DNA from 2 places in the Xanthomonas campestris pv. campestris str. ATCC 33913 genome. Region 2 is predicted to be linked to the other one. Evidence: predicted binding sites of a transcription regulator. Region 2 holds the regulator's gene; the other holds the start of a gene.

Region 1 (6,213 bases), 2.0 Mb from region 2:
CGTTCCCAGATGGCGGGCATGTTGTTGGGGAAGTTGCTGTCGTTGAAGTACGACTGCACGAACACGTCCGGGCCGTACACGTGCGGGGCCAGCAGCAGGCGGTTGGCCGGGATGTTGAGCGGGGTGCAGGCCAGCGGCTGCAGGTTGCCGCCCCAGAAGATGCCGCCGTTGGTGGAGCACACCGGGTTGTCGGTGATGCCTTCCACCGCGATCAGCCACTTCGGCGCGACCGCCAACACCGCGGCCGAGCCGCGCTCGGCAGCCTTGTTCCAATCGGTGGCGGCGTTGCCGGTACCCCAGGTGGCGGCGCCGTGCGGTTCGTTCTTCAGATCCAGGCCGAGTACATACGGCACGTTCTTGTAGCGGTTGGCCACAAAGCGCAGGTCGGCCAGCCACTGTGCCTCGGTATAGGAGCCGGTGTACCAGAGCTCGGAAATGCCGGCGCAATCGGGGGTGTGGTGATCCAGCAGCACATACATGCCGCGCGCATTGAATTCGGCGATCACCTTGTCGAGGATCTGCAGCGAGGTCAGGCCCTGCAGGTCGGCGTTGCGGCTGTAGTCGATGCTGGCCGGCATGGTGTCGCTACGCAGCGTGGCCGGGCAGAACGGCAGGCGCACGGCGTTGAAGCCCAGGCCCTGCATCTGCACGATCATGTCCTTCCAGTTGCGTGCCCACAGGCCATGCATCACGTGGTTGCCGGTTTCGAAGCCGAACACGTTCACACCCTTGAGCTGCACGACCTTGCCGCTGTCGTCGACGATCTGCCTGCTGTTGTTGATGGAATAGCTGAAGGCCGGCCCGGCGGCCAGTGCGAGGGCGGTGGCCAAAGCGAGCGTGCTTGCGGTCCTGAATATGGACATGGTGATCTCCCTAGAGAACCGGGCTCGACACCCGAGCGCGGTAAGGCGGGCATCTTGGTCTGTGCGCGCGTCGCGTGGTGTGATCGTCCCCACAGAAAACACCATTGCCGCACCGATCACATCGCGGCTGCGGGAGCGGTCGCTTTCCCGCACACTAGTGCCCCCTGCGCGCTGTCCGCAGGACTGTCGTTCTTGTCCCTGGAGTGTCCCCCATGTCCTTCCTGCGCACCGAACTGGCGCAATGGCGCGCCTCGCCTGCGCGCGAACTGATGGCTGGCGCCGTTGCCACGTTCGCCCTGATTCCCGAAGTCATCGCCTTTGCGTTCGTCGCAGGCGTGGACCCGCAGGTCGGCTTGTTCGCGTCGTTTGTGATCGGCATCGTGATCGCGTTTTGTGGCGGACGGCCGGCGATGATTTCCGCAGCCGCCGGCTCGGTGGCGCTGGTGGCTGCGCCGCTGGTGGCCACGCATGGGTTGCCGTATCTGCTCGCCGCCGGGCTGCTCGCCGGGCTGGTGCAGATCGTGTTCGGGCTGCTGCGCCTGGGCGTGCTGATGCGCTTTGTCAGCAGCTCGGTGCGGACCGGGTTCGTCAACGCGCTGGCGGTGCTGATCTTCGCCGCGCAGCTGCCGCACCTGCTCGGTGCCAACCCCACCACCTGGGTCACGCTGGGCGTGGGCCTGGCCATCATCTACGGCCTGCCGCGGTTGCGGCTGCCCGGTGTCTCAGCCATTCCGTCGCCGCTGCTGTGCATCCTGCTGCTCACGGTGGCCAGCAGCGCGCTGCACCTGCCGCTGAAGACGGTGGCCGACCTGGGCAAGCTGCCCACCGCGCTGCCGTTCCTGCAATGGCCCGGCGTGCCGTTGACGCTGGAGACCTTGCGCATCATCGCGCTGCCGGCGCTGGCCATCGCAATGGTGGGCCTGCTCGAATCGATGATGACCGCGCGCGTGGTCGATGAACTCACCGACACGCCCAGCAACAAGAACCGCGAATGCACCGGCCTGGGCCTGGCCAATGCGGCCGCCAGCCTGTTCGGCGGCATCGCCGGTTGCGGCATGATCGGGCAGACCGTGGGCAACGTGAAATACGGCGGCCGCGGCCGGCTGTCGACGCTGTTTGCCGGCGTGTTCCTGCTGATCCTGATGGTGCTGCTCAAGCCGTGGGTGTCGCAGGTGCCGGTGGTGGCGTTGGTGGCGATCATGGTGATGGTCTCGGCCGAGACCTTCGACTGGCGCTCGCTGCGCACCGTGATCACCCACCCGCGCACCTCCAGCGTGGTGATGCTGGCCACGGTCGCAGTGACCCTGGCCACCCACAACCTGGCCGCTGGCGTGGCGGTGGGCGTGCTGCTGAGCGGGGTGTTCTTCACCTTCAAGGTGTCCGGACTGCTGCAGATCGTCCCCAGCGACGCGGCCAACCCGCTGCGCACCTACAGCGTGCGCGGGCAGGTGTTCTTCGCCTCGGCCGATGTGTTCATCGATGCCTTCGATGCCCGCGACGTGCCCGGCCAGCAGGTCATCATCGACGTGAGCCGCGCGCACTTCTGGGACATCACCGCGGTGGCGGCGCTGGACAAGGTGGTGCAGCGCCTGCGCCACCACGGCTTGCAGGTCCAAGTGCAGGGCCTGAATGCCGCCAGCCGGCGGCTGATGCAGGCCCACGCCCTGGGCGAGGATGCGCTGGAATCGGCCCTGCCCTGAGCCAGGCCGCGGCCCCTGTACCCGCATGGCGTCAGGGGCCGGCAACGGCGGGATTGACCTTGCTGGCCGCGCGCTGAGCGGGGCCGGGCAGCGGACTCAAGTTCGCCCCCCAGACGCCGATGAACCGACATCTCTGATTGCGGTGATCTGTCGTGATACCAGTGCGTACCCGCCACAGGCCTGAGCCTGCCTGTCACCGGTGTTCCCGGCGGGCGCCGGTGCGTGCGGTGCCGCCACCATGACCGAAGCGCCGCTGCTGGAACGGATGGTCGACCTGACCGCCATCCGCGACGCCGATCTGCTCGATCTCACCCTGCTGCGCACCGTGCGCGAAGTGTGTGCGGCCGAAGAATTGTCGCTGCTGCGCATCGCCCCCGATGGCCGCAGCATGGCCGAAACCCGGTTGCGCGAGGACGGCCGGCTGTCGCTGACGGTGGCCGAGATCCACGACGCTTCCACGCGCGCGCTGCTGGCGCACGTGCGCGGCCCGGGCGAAGTGGTGCAGCTGCAGCACGACGGCCGCGCGCTGCTGGTCTACCCGATGATGGAAGCGCGCGGCATCCGCACCTGTCTGCGCGTGGGCGGCACGCAGGCCCCCGGCGCTGCCGAGCAGCTCTTGCTGCAGGGCTTTGCACGCTTTTTCCAGAACTACCGCAGCCTGCTCGACGACGCCCAGCGCGACGCACTTACGGGCCTGCGCAATCGCAAGACCTTCGACGACATGATCCTGCGCCTGTTCGCCGCCAACGCGGATGGCGCGCAGGAGAACGCGGTGTGGCTGGGCATCGTGGACATCGACCATTTCAAGCGCGTCAACGACACCTTCGGGCATTTGTATGGCGACGAGGTGCTGCTGCTGGTGGCCCAGCTGATGCAGCGCTGCTTCCGTCAGGACGATCTGCTGTTCCGTTTCGGTGGCGAGGAGTTCGTGATCGTGTTGCGCGGGGTGGACCGCGACACCGCAGTGAGCCTGTTCGAGCGCTTCCGGCGCGCGGTGGCCGAGCACAGTTTCCCGCAAGTGGGCACGGTGACCTTGAGCACCGGCATCGTCGAACTCAGCGATGGCCGGCTGGTCAGCCAGATGCTGGACGAAGCCGACAAGGCGCTGTACTGGGCCAAGCAGCACGGCCGCAACCGCGCGGCGGTGCACAGCGAACTGATCGCCAGCGGGCAGATGCAGCGGGTGGACCAGCAGACCGGCAGCGTGGATCTGTTCTGAGTTTGCATGGCGCCACCGTCAAGGCGCCTCGTACGCTTAGAAGTTCGCGCGCAGGTTGAACAATAGCCGCCGCGGTTCGCCCCAGTAGCCGGAATTGAAGAAGCCCACGTTGCGGTAATAAACCTTGTCGAACAGGTTGGTCACCGTCACGCCCACGCTCAGCTGCTCGTTGATGCGGTAGCGGCCCATCAGATCCACCAGTAGATAGCCGCCCTGGGTGACCCGCCCGCTGCGCGTGATCGGTGCGCCGGCCGCGGTGAAGCGCCCGGTGGGGATGGTCTGATTCTGATACACCGCGCTCTGCCAGCTGATCCCGCCGCCCAGGGTCCAGTCGCCGAACCGGTAGGTGGTGTTGAAGCGCGCCAGGTGCATCGGGCTGGTGGTGAACACCCGCGCGCCGCGCTGGTCGGTGCTGTAGGCGTAGGTGTAGCCGCCGGTCATGCTCCAGTCCGGGGTGATCGCGCCGGAGACTTCGAACTCGCCGCCCCAGGTTTCCACGCCCGACACCGCGCGATACGCAGAGCTGCCATCGGGCAGGCTGTTGGGCGCCACTTCCGGATCGATTTCGGCCACGTTGTCCTGTTGCATGTGGAAGCCGTTGAGCGCGGCGTAGAGCGCACCGCCAAAGAACTCGCCCTTGAAGCCGTACTCGAGATTGGCACCCACCACCGGATCCAGTTGCTGGTTGGTGCGGTCGCGCAGGTTCTGTGCCTGGAATACATCCGAATACGACACAAACGCCGAGAGGTGCCGGCTCAGGTCGTAGATCGCGCCCAGATACGGGGTGAGCGCATCGGCGTCGTAGTCGGCGCTGCGTCCGGTGAACTGGTTGGCCGGCGAATAGTTGTCCGTGGCGGTGTTCCAGCTGGAATACCGCCCACCGCCGATCAGCTTCAACGCATCGGTGGGATTGAGCCGCACGGCCGCGTAATAGCCTGTTTCCTGCGTGTTGGTGATGCTGCTGGGGATGCCGGCATTGGTGGTGGTCGGCCGGCCCACATCGCCATTCCAGTCGAAGATGCTGGGGAAGGCGGTCAGGCTGTAGGGACGCGCGGTGATGGCGGTGCGCAGCGTGCCGAGATCGCGGTCGTAGTGATTGGCGCCGACCACCAGTTCGTGCGCACGGCCCAACCATTGGAACGGGCCGGAGGCGTAGAGATCCAGCGCGTTCTCGCGGGTTTCCGACACGCCGTAGGTGTCGGACACGCGCAATCCCAACCCGGTGCGCGCATCGGCGAACGAGGCGCTGTTGGAGCCGGCAAACAGCAGGCTGTCGGTATCGGTGGCGCGATGGTTGTAGGCAAGCCGCCCGCTCCAGCCGCCGGCAAATTGCTGTTCCAGCGTTGCGAAGACATTGGTGCTTTCGCGCTCCCACCGGTTCCAGCGTGCTGCGGCGCTGTAGGAGCGCGGCAGCCGTGCCGGTGTGCCATCGCTGAAGAACAGCGGCGCGGCACTCCACGCACCGCCATCGGAGTGCGTGGCGAGGTGGTCGATGCCCGCGCGCAGCCGCGTGCTGTCGGTGAGGTCGGCTTCGAGCACGCCGTACATGCTGGGCGAGCGGTCCTGCTGGAAGCGCACCCAGCTGTCCTTTTCGGTGTAGGCGCCCACCACGCGGCCGCGCATGCGCCCGCCGGAGGTCAGCGGGCCGGCAACGTCCAGCTCGGCGCGGCGGTAATCCCATGAGCCAACATTGAGGCTGGTACTGGCCTGGAACGCCGTGGTGGGGCGCTTGCGCACCATGTTGACGGTGGCCGATGGATTACCCGAGCCGGTCACCAGGCCACTGGCGCCGCGCACCACTTCGATACGCTCGTAGATCGAGGTGTCGCTGAGGATCGAATTGCCGCCCGCGCCGGTGGTGTAGTTGGTCGGCACGCCATCGAACATGAAGTTGCTGATCGCAAATCCGCGCGCAGCGAACAGCGTGCGGTTGCTGTCGTAGGACTGCACGGTGACGCCTGGCGTCTGCTGCAACACCTCGGCGATGGTGATGAGGTTGAAGTCTTCGATGCGCTGGCGGGTGAATACCGTTAGCGATTGCGGCGTCTCGCGCAGCGTCAGCGGCAACTTGGTGGCGGTATTGGTGCCGCGCACCTGGTAGCCCTCGGTGCGGCCGGTCACCAGCACCTGGTCCAGCGTGTTTGCTGTCGGCGCGGGGGCATTGTCCTGTGCATGCGCGGCGGTGGCACACAACGCACCGGCGCACTGCAGCGCCAGCAACAGGCGGGAGTGGGCGCGCACGGAGCGTAGCAGGGCAACGGGCATGGACACACTCGGCAACGAAGGGGAGGGCACGCGCAAGCGGCAGGCACGGCGTTGCCGCCACTGGGTCAGGCACGTTGCGCAGCGCGTAAGTGAGAATGAATATTATTAAAGTTGCGCGCGGGCGTCGAGTACGTACGTGCTGTGCAACCCATCTAATGGCACGTGG
Region 2 (6,213 bases):
ACGCCCATAGGGCTTCATCGGGAACGCCCCCGCGCACAAGTGCGCTCCTACGGCATTCCGGCGATCCGACCACGCGCGATCGGCCAACAATCTCGCTAACACGCTTGTGTAGGAGCGACCTCGGTCGCGAGGGCTTTACCGGGAACGCCCATGGGCTTTACCGGGAACGCCCATCGCGCCCAAGGGCGCTCCTACGCATTGACCGGCGCCCCGCCCCTTCCCTCTACGCGCCGGCAATGCCTGCCAACCGGTAATCGAATGCCAAAACCCGGCGTCGGAAACCCGCCACTGGTCCGAACCTCCAATCGATTGCAGGGCGCTGGCCGTTTCCAGGCGCTCCAATCGCTCAACGTTCGACGTACAGCCCACCAGCGGCTCTGCCCGCAAGGCGTCGCCACCACATCGCCGCCCCGGAAAAACGTCAATCAATCCAGTGACTTGACCACTTCCGCCCAGGCCAAACCCCCAGCCCTGCCTCCGTCCCAATCCCCCAAATCCACGCGCCGGAACCCCGGCGCCGCGTTTTGGCACACCGCATGCATTAGCTCTGGCGAGACCGCAGACAGCCACACCGCTGCGGGGCGGGACGCAGCACTTGGACGAACGAACGGGACAGGCACCTCATGACGCTGGCAACACACCCACATTTCACCCGCACCCGTACGGCGTCCGTCGGGTCCTGTTCCTGGAGGCACTTCGCATGAAGATCAAACGCTTTGTTGCCCCGGACATGCGCACCGCATTCCGCATGGTGCGCGAAGAGCACGGCCCGGACGCGGTGATCCTGTCCAACCGCCGTACCGCCGAAGGCGTCGAGATCGTCGCCGCCAGCAACTACGACGAAGAACTGGTGCAGCGCGCCCTGGAAACCGCCCGCTCCGACGTGCCGGTCACCGCCGCGGCGCCGGCTCCGGTCCAGCAGGCGCCGGCCATCCAGCCTGCCCCGGTGCACGTGCCGCGTCGCGACACCGCCGAAGTCGGCATGACCCAGCGCCAGCGCGTGGCCAGTGCCGCCGAAGAAATGATCGCCGCCATGGCCCTGCGCCAGCCGGTCAGCGTGCCGCGCCCCGCCCCGGCGGCTGCACCGGTCCGCGCTGCCGCGCCGATGCCGGTCGCCGTGCAGAGCGCACCGGCTGCCGCCATGCGCCAGCAGCCCGAGCACGCCCTGTCGGAACTGCCCGAGCAGCTGTTCGCCGAATTCCTGACCACCCCGCCGGTGCCGCGTGCACCGCTGCAGGCCCCGGTCGTCGCCACCGCGCCGGTCCCGGCGATTCCGGCCGCTGTTGCCGCACCGGTCGCGATCGCACACCACCACGACGACGAACTGGTCGACGACGGCTTCGACCTGGACGACGCGCTGCCGCAGATCCTGCCGCCGGCCGCGCTGCCGCCGCTGGTCGTCGCCCCGGTGGCGCCGGTCGCCCTGGCCGCCGTGCAGGCCGCCGCCCCGGCGCCGCAGAACGACGAAGAACTCAAGCAGCTGCGCGGTGAGCTGGCGCTGATGCGCCAGATGATCGAGCGCGAAATGAACCGCCTCACCGACGAACGCCTGCGCGGCTCGCCGGTGCGTGCCCAGGCGCTGGAGCTGATGGACGACTACGGCTTCGACGCCGGCCTGATCCGCGATGTTGCCCTGCAGATCCCGGCCGACACCGAATTGCACCGCGGCCGTGGCCTGATGCTGGGCCTGCTGTCCAAGCGCCTGCCGGTGGCCCCGGTCGACCCGCTGGAACTGGGCGGCGTCATCGCCCTGGTCGGCCCGACCGGCGCCGGCAAGACCACCACCATCGCCAAGCTCGCCCAGCGCTTCGCCGCCCAGCACGCCCCGCGCGACGTGGCCCTGGTCACCACCGACACCCAGCGTGTCGGCGGCCGCGAACAGCTGCACAGCTACGGCCGCCAGCTCGGCATCGCCGTGCACGAGGCCGACAGCGCCGAAAGCCTGCTGGAGCTGCTCGAGCGCCTGCGCGACTACAAGCTGGTACTGATCGACACCGCCGGCATGGGCCAGCGCGACCGCGCCCTGGCCGCCCAGCTCAACTGGCTGCGCGCCGCCCGCCAGGTCACCTCGTTGCTGGTGCTGCCCGCCAACGCCCATTTTTCCGACCTCGACGAGGTCGTGCGCCGCTTCGCCCATGCCAAGCCCCAGGGCGTGGTGCTGACCAAACTCGACGAGACCGGACGCTTCGGCAGCGCCCTGTCGGTGGTCGTCGATCACCAGATGCCGATCACCTGGGTCACCGACGGACAACGCGTCCCCGATGACCTGCACCGTGCCAATGCCGCCAGTCTCGTTCTTCGCCTTGAAGATTTGCGGCGCGCTGCCGATAAGCCCTGTACTCCGGAGCACAACCATGCAGTCGCGTGAATACGCAAAGCTGACCAACGCCTTCCCCCTGTCGGCGACCCGTCCCGAGCCTTTGGGCCCGGTGCGCACCATTGCCGTGACCGGTGGCAAGGGTGGCGTGGGTAAAACCAACATCTCCGCCAACCTGGCGGTGGCCCTGGCCGACATGGGCAAGCGCACCCTGCTGCTCGACGCCGACCTGGGCCTGGCCAATCTGGACGTGGTGCTGGGCCTGTCGCCCAAGTACACCCTGGCCGACCTGATCGCCGGCCGCTGCACGCTGGACGAAGTGATCATCGAAGGCCCCGGCGGCGTGCTCGTGGTGCCGGCCGCCTCCGGTCGCCGCCACATGGCCGAACTGGCCCCGGCCCAGCACATCGGCCTGGTCAACGTGTTCTCCGAACTGGAGCGCGACCTGGACGTGATGGTCATCGACACCGCCGCCGGCATCACCGACAGCGTGCTGACCTTCTGCCAGGCCGCCCAGGACACCGTGGTGGTGGTCTGCGACGAGCCGGCCTCGATCACCGACGCCTACGCGCTGATCAAGGTGCTCTCGCGCGAACGCGGCGTGGACCGCCTGCAGATCATCGCCAACATGGTGCGCGACCCCAACGAAGGCCGCCTGCTGTACGACAAGCTCTCGCGGGTGTGCGAAAAGTTCCTCGGCGATGTCTCGCTGAACTACCTCGGCCACGTGCCGCAGGACGATTGGCTGCGCCTGTCGGTGCAGCGCCAGCAACCGGTCATCAAGGCCTACCCGGCCAGTCCCTCGGCACAGGCCATTGCCGAAATCGCACGCCGTACCTCGCGCTGGCAGGCCCCCACCGTGCCGCGCGGCAACGTCGAGTTCTTCGTCGAACGCATCATCCAACGGGGAGTGGCCGCATGAGTACCGCCACCGCAACGACCGCCACGGCCCAGTACCGTGCCGTGCAACGCAATAACGCCAACGATGTGGTCACCCAGCACGCCGACCTGGTGCGCCGGATCGCCCACCATCTGGCCGCGCGCCTGCCGGCGAGCGTGGAAGTGGACGATTTGATCCAGGCCGGCATGATCGGCCTGATCGAAGCCTCGCGCAGCTACGACTCCGACCAGGGCGCCTCGTTCGAAACCTATGCCTCGATCCGTATCCGCGGCTCGATGATCGACGAGATCCGTCGGGGCGACTGGGTGCCGCGCTCGGTGCACCGCCGGGCCCGCGACGCCGCCGCCGCCGTGCGCAAGATCGAACAGAACACCGGCCGCGCCGCCGCCGCCACCGAAGTGGCCGCCGCGATGGAGATGCCGCTGCCCGACTACCTGCGCCTGATGGAAGACGCCGCACGCGGCCAGGTGCTGAGCCTGGAATCGCGCATCGAAGACCACGGCGAACTGGACACCACCGCCAAGGGTGGCCCCAATCCGCAGCAGATGATGGAGCGCGGCGAGTTTGGTCGCGAGCTGGGCAAGGCCATTGGCCAGTTGCCCGAGCGCGAGCAGCTGGTGCTGTCGCTGTACTACGAACAGGAATTGAACCTGAAGGAAATCGGCGCCGTGCTCGGTGTCAGCGAGTCGCGCGTCTGCCAGATCCATGGCCAGGCCGTGGTGCGTTTGCGCGGCCGCCTCAAAGTCTTCGAGCTGGCAGATGCCGGTGTCGAAATTGACGATTAATTTTTTCGTGTTAGGAGCTTGATGTGAATAAGAACATGCGGATCCTGATCGTGGACGACTTCTCGACGATGCGCCGTATCGTCAAGAATCTGTTGGCGGATCTCGGCTTCACCAATACCGCAGAGGCCGAAGACGGCAACAGCGCACTGGCTGCGTTGCGCGCGGGCCCGTTCGATTTCGTGGTCACCGACTGGAACATGCCCGGCATGACCGGCATCGACCTGCTGCGCAACATCCGCGCCGACGCCAAGCTCAAGCACCTGCCGGTGATGATGGTGACCGCCGAGGCCAAACGCGAACAGATCATCGAAGCCGCCCAGTGCGGCGTGAACGGCTACATCATCAAGCCGTTTACCGCCCAGACCCTGGAAGAAAAGCTGGGCAAGGTGTTCGAACGTCTGGCGGCGACCGCCTGATGAACGCCACCGTGGACACCAATGCCGAACGCGCCGCGCTGATCGACCGCCTGCAGGGCGCGCTCGATGCGTTGGAAAGCGGTGACGAAGCCGCCTGGAAGCGCGAGGTCGACCACCTCGCCGCCTTGCGCACCCGTCCGATGATGCAGGGCCTGAGCCGGCTTGCACGCGAACTGGGCCAGGCCCTGGGCGAACTGCCCACCGTGCCCGAAGAAGCCGGCGAGCTGGACGACGCCTGCTCGCGGTTGGACCACGTGGTGGAAATGACCGAAAAGGCCAGCCATCGCACGCTGGATCTGGTCGAAGAATGCCGTTTGCTGGCGAACCAGCTGCGCGATGGTGGTCTCAACCAGGACCAGGGCGCGCTGATGGACAAGATGCGCCACAACCTGACCGAGCTGTCGCTGGCGCAGAGCTACCAGGACCTGAGCGGCCAGATCATTCGGCGCGTGGCCGGCATCGTGCGGCGCGTGCATGAAGGCTTTGGTGCCCTCGGCCTGCCGCCGAAAAGCACCGAGCCGAAGAAAGACGACGGCGGTCTTGCCGGTCCTGCAGTCAAGGGCCTGGACCGTCACGCGGTGTCGCAAGACGACGCCGACGACCTGCTGTCCGGATTGGGGTTGTAACCATGAGTGCTGTTCCAGACGATATTGCTGCCGATTTCATCGTCGAGGCCCAGGAAATCCTGGATCGCCTCGGCGAACAGCTGGTGTCGCTGGAACAGGCGCCAGACGAAGCCGACCAGCTCAACGCGGTGTTCCGCGGCTTCCACACGCTCAAGGGCGGCGCCGGCTTTCTGGCGATCAAGCCCATGGTGGAGCTGTGCCACGCCGCCGAAGAAACCCTCGGCATGGCGCGCTCCGGCCAGGCGGTGCTGCAGGCGCATCACTTCGATGCCGCGCAGCAGTCGCTGGATTATCTGCAGGCCATGCTCGATGCGATGGGCTCGGGTGACCCGGTGCCGCATGCACCGGCGTCGCTGATCGCGCAGTTCGATGCCAAGAGCGGCCCGCCGGCGGTGAAATCCGCGCCCAAGGCTGCTGCGCTCGCCGCGGTGCCCGCCGGCCAGGCACCGGCCGCCGCCGGTGCCAAGGCCACGCCGAAGGCCGCAGCCAAGAGCGGTGGCGCCGAAGCCGAACAGACGGTGCGCGTGGATACCAAGCGCCTGGACGCCATCGTCAACCTGATCGGCGAACTGGTGCTCTCGCGCAACCGGCTCAAGACCTTGCGCACCCGCTTACGCGACGAAGAACTCGACCGCGCGGTGAGCACGCTCGACATCGCCACCGCCCGCTTGCAGACCGCGGTCATGCGCACCCGCATGCAACCGGTGAGCAAGGTGTTCTCGCGCTTTCCCAAGGTGGCCCGCGATGTGGCGCGCACGCTATCCAAGGAAGTGGAACTGGAGCTGATTGGCGCGGAGACCGAGCTGGATCGCAACCTGGTCGAAGCCCTGGCCGACCCGCTGGTGCACCTGGTGCGCAATGCGATCGACCACGGCATCGAATCACCGGCATTGCGCGAAGCCACCGGCAAGCCGCGTAGTGGCCACGTGCGCCTGTCCGCGCAGCAGGAAGGCGACTACGTCAGTATCGAAATCCAGGACGACGGTGCCGGCATCGACCCCGAGCGCCTGCGCGAAATCGCCCGCAACAAGGGCCTGATCGATGCAGAAGCCGCCGCGCGCCTGAGCACCGACGAGTGCCTGCATCTGATCTTCATGCCCGGCTTCTCGACCAAGGCCGAGGTGACCGACATCTCCGGCCGCGGCGTCGGCATGGACGTGGTGCAATC

Evidence for each region. The regulator FliA, encoded in region 2, starts transcription of late flagellar genes. The targets are predictions, from matches to a motif close to TAAAGTTTNNCNNNCNNNGGCCGATAA.
Region 1: XCC_RS18220 (GGDEF domain-containing protein) is a predicted target of FliA. The motif match lies at 2,660-2,686, and genes of this name have one in related genera.

The regions. Positions count from the first base shown of each region.
Region 1 is NC_003902.1:4,189,683-4,195,895, reverse strand. It holds gene XCC_RS18230 (cellulase family glycosylhydrolase) at 1-863, opposite strand, end outside; gene XCC_RS18225 (SulP family inorganic anion transporter) at 1,076-2,563, shown strand; gene XCC_RS18220 (GGDEF domain-containing protein) at 2,802-3,782, shown strand; gene XCC_RS18215 (TonB-dependent siderophore receptor) at 3,819-6,047, opposite strand.
Region 2 is NC_003902.1:2,227,767-2,233,979, reverse strand. It holds gene flhF (flagellar biosynthesis protein FlhF) at 701-2,368, shown strand; gene XCC_RS09915 (MinD/ParA family protein) at 2,355-3,239, shown strand; gene XCC_RS09910 (RNA polymerase sigma factor FliA) at 3,236-4,003, shown strand; gene cheY (chemotaxis response regulator CheY) at 4,027-4,419, shown strand; gene XCC_RS09900 (protein phosphatase CheZ) at 4,419-5,045, shown strand; gene XCC_RS09895 (chemotaxis protein CheA) at 5,048-6,213, shown strand, end outside.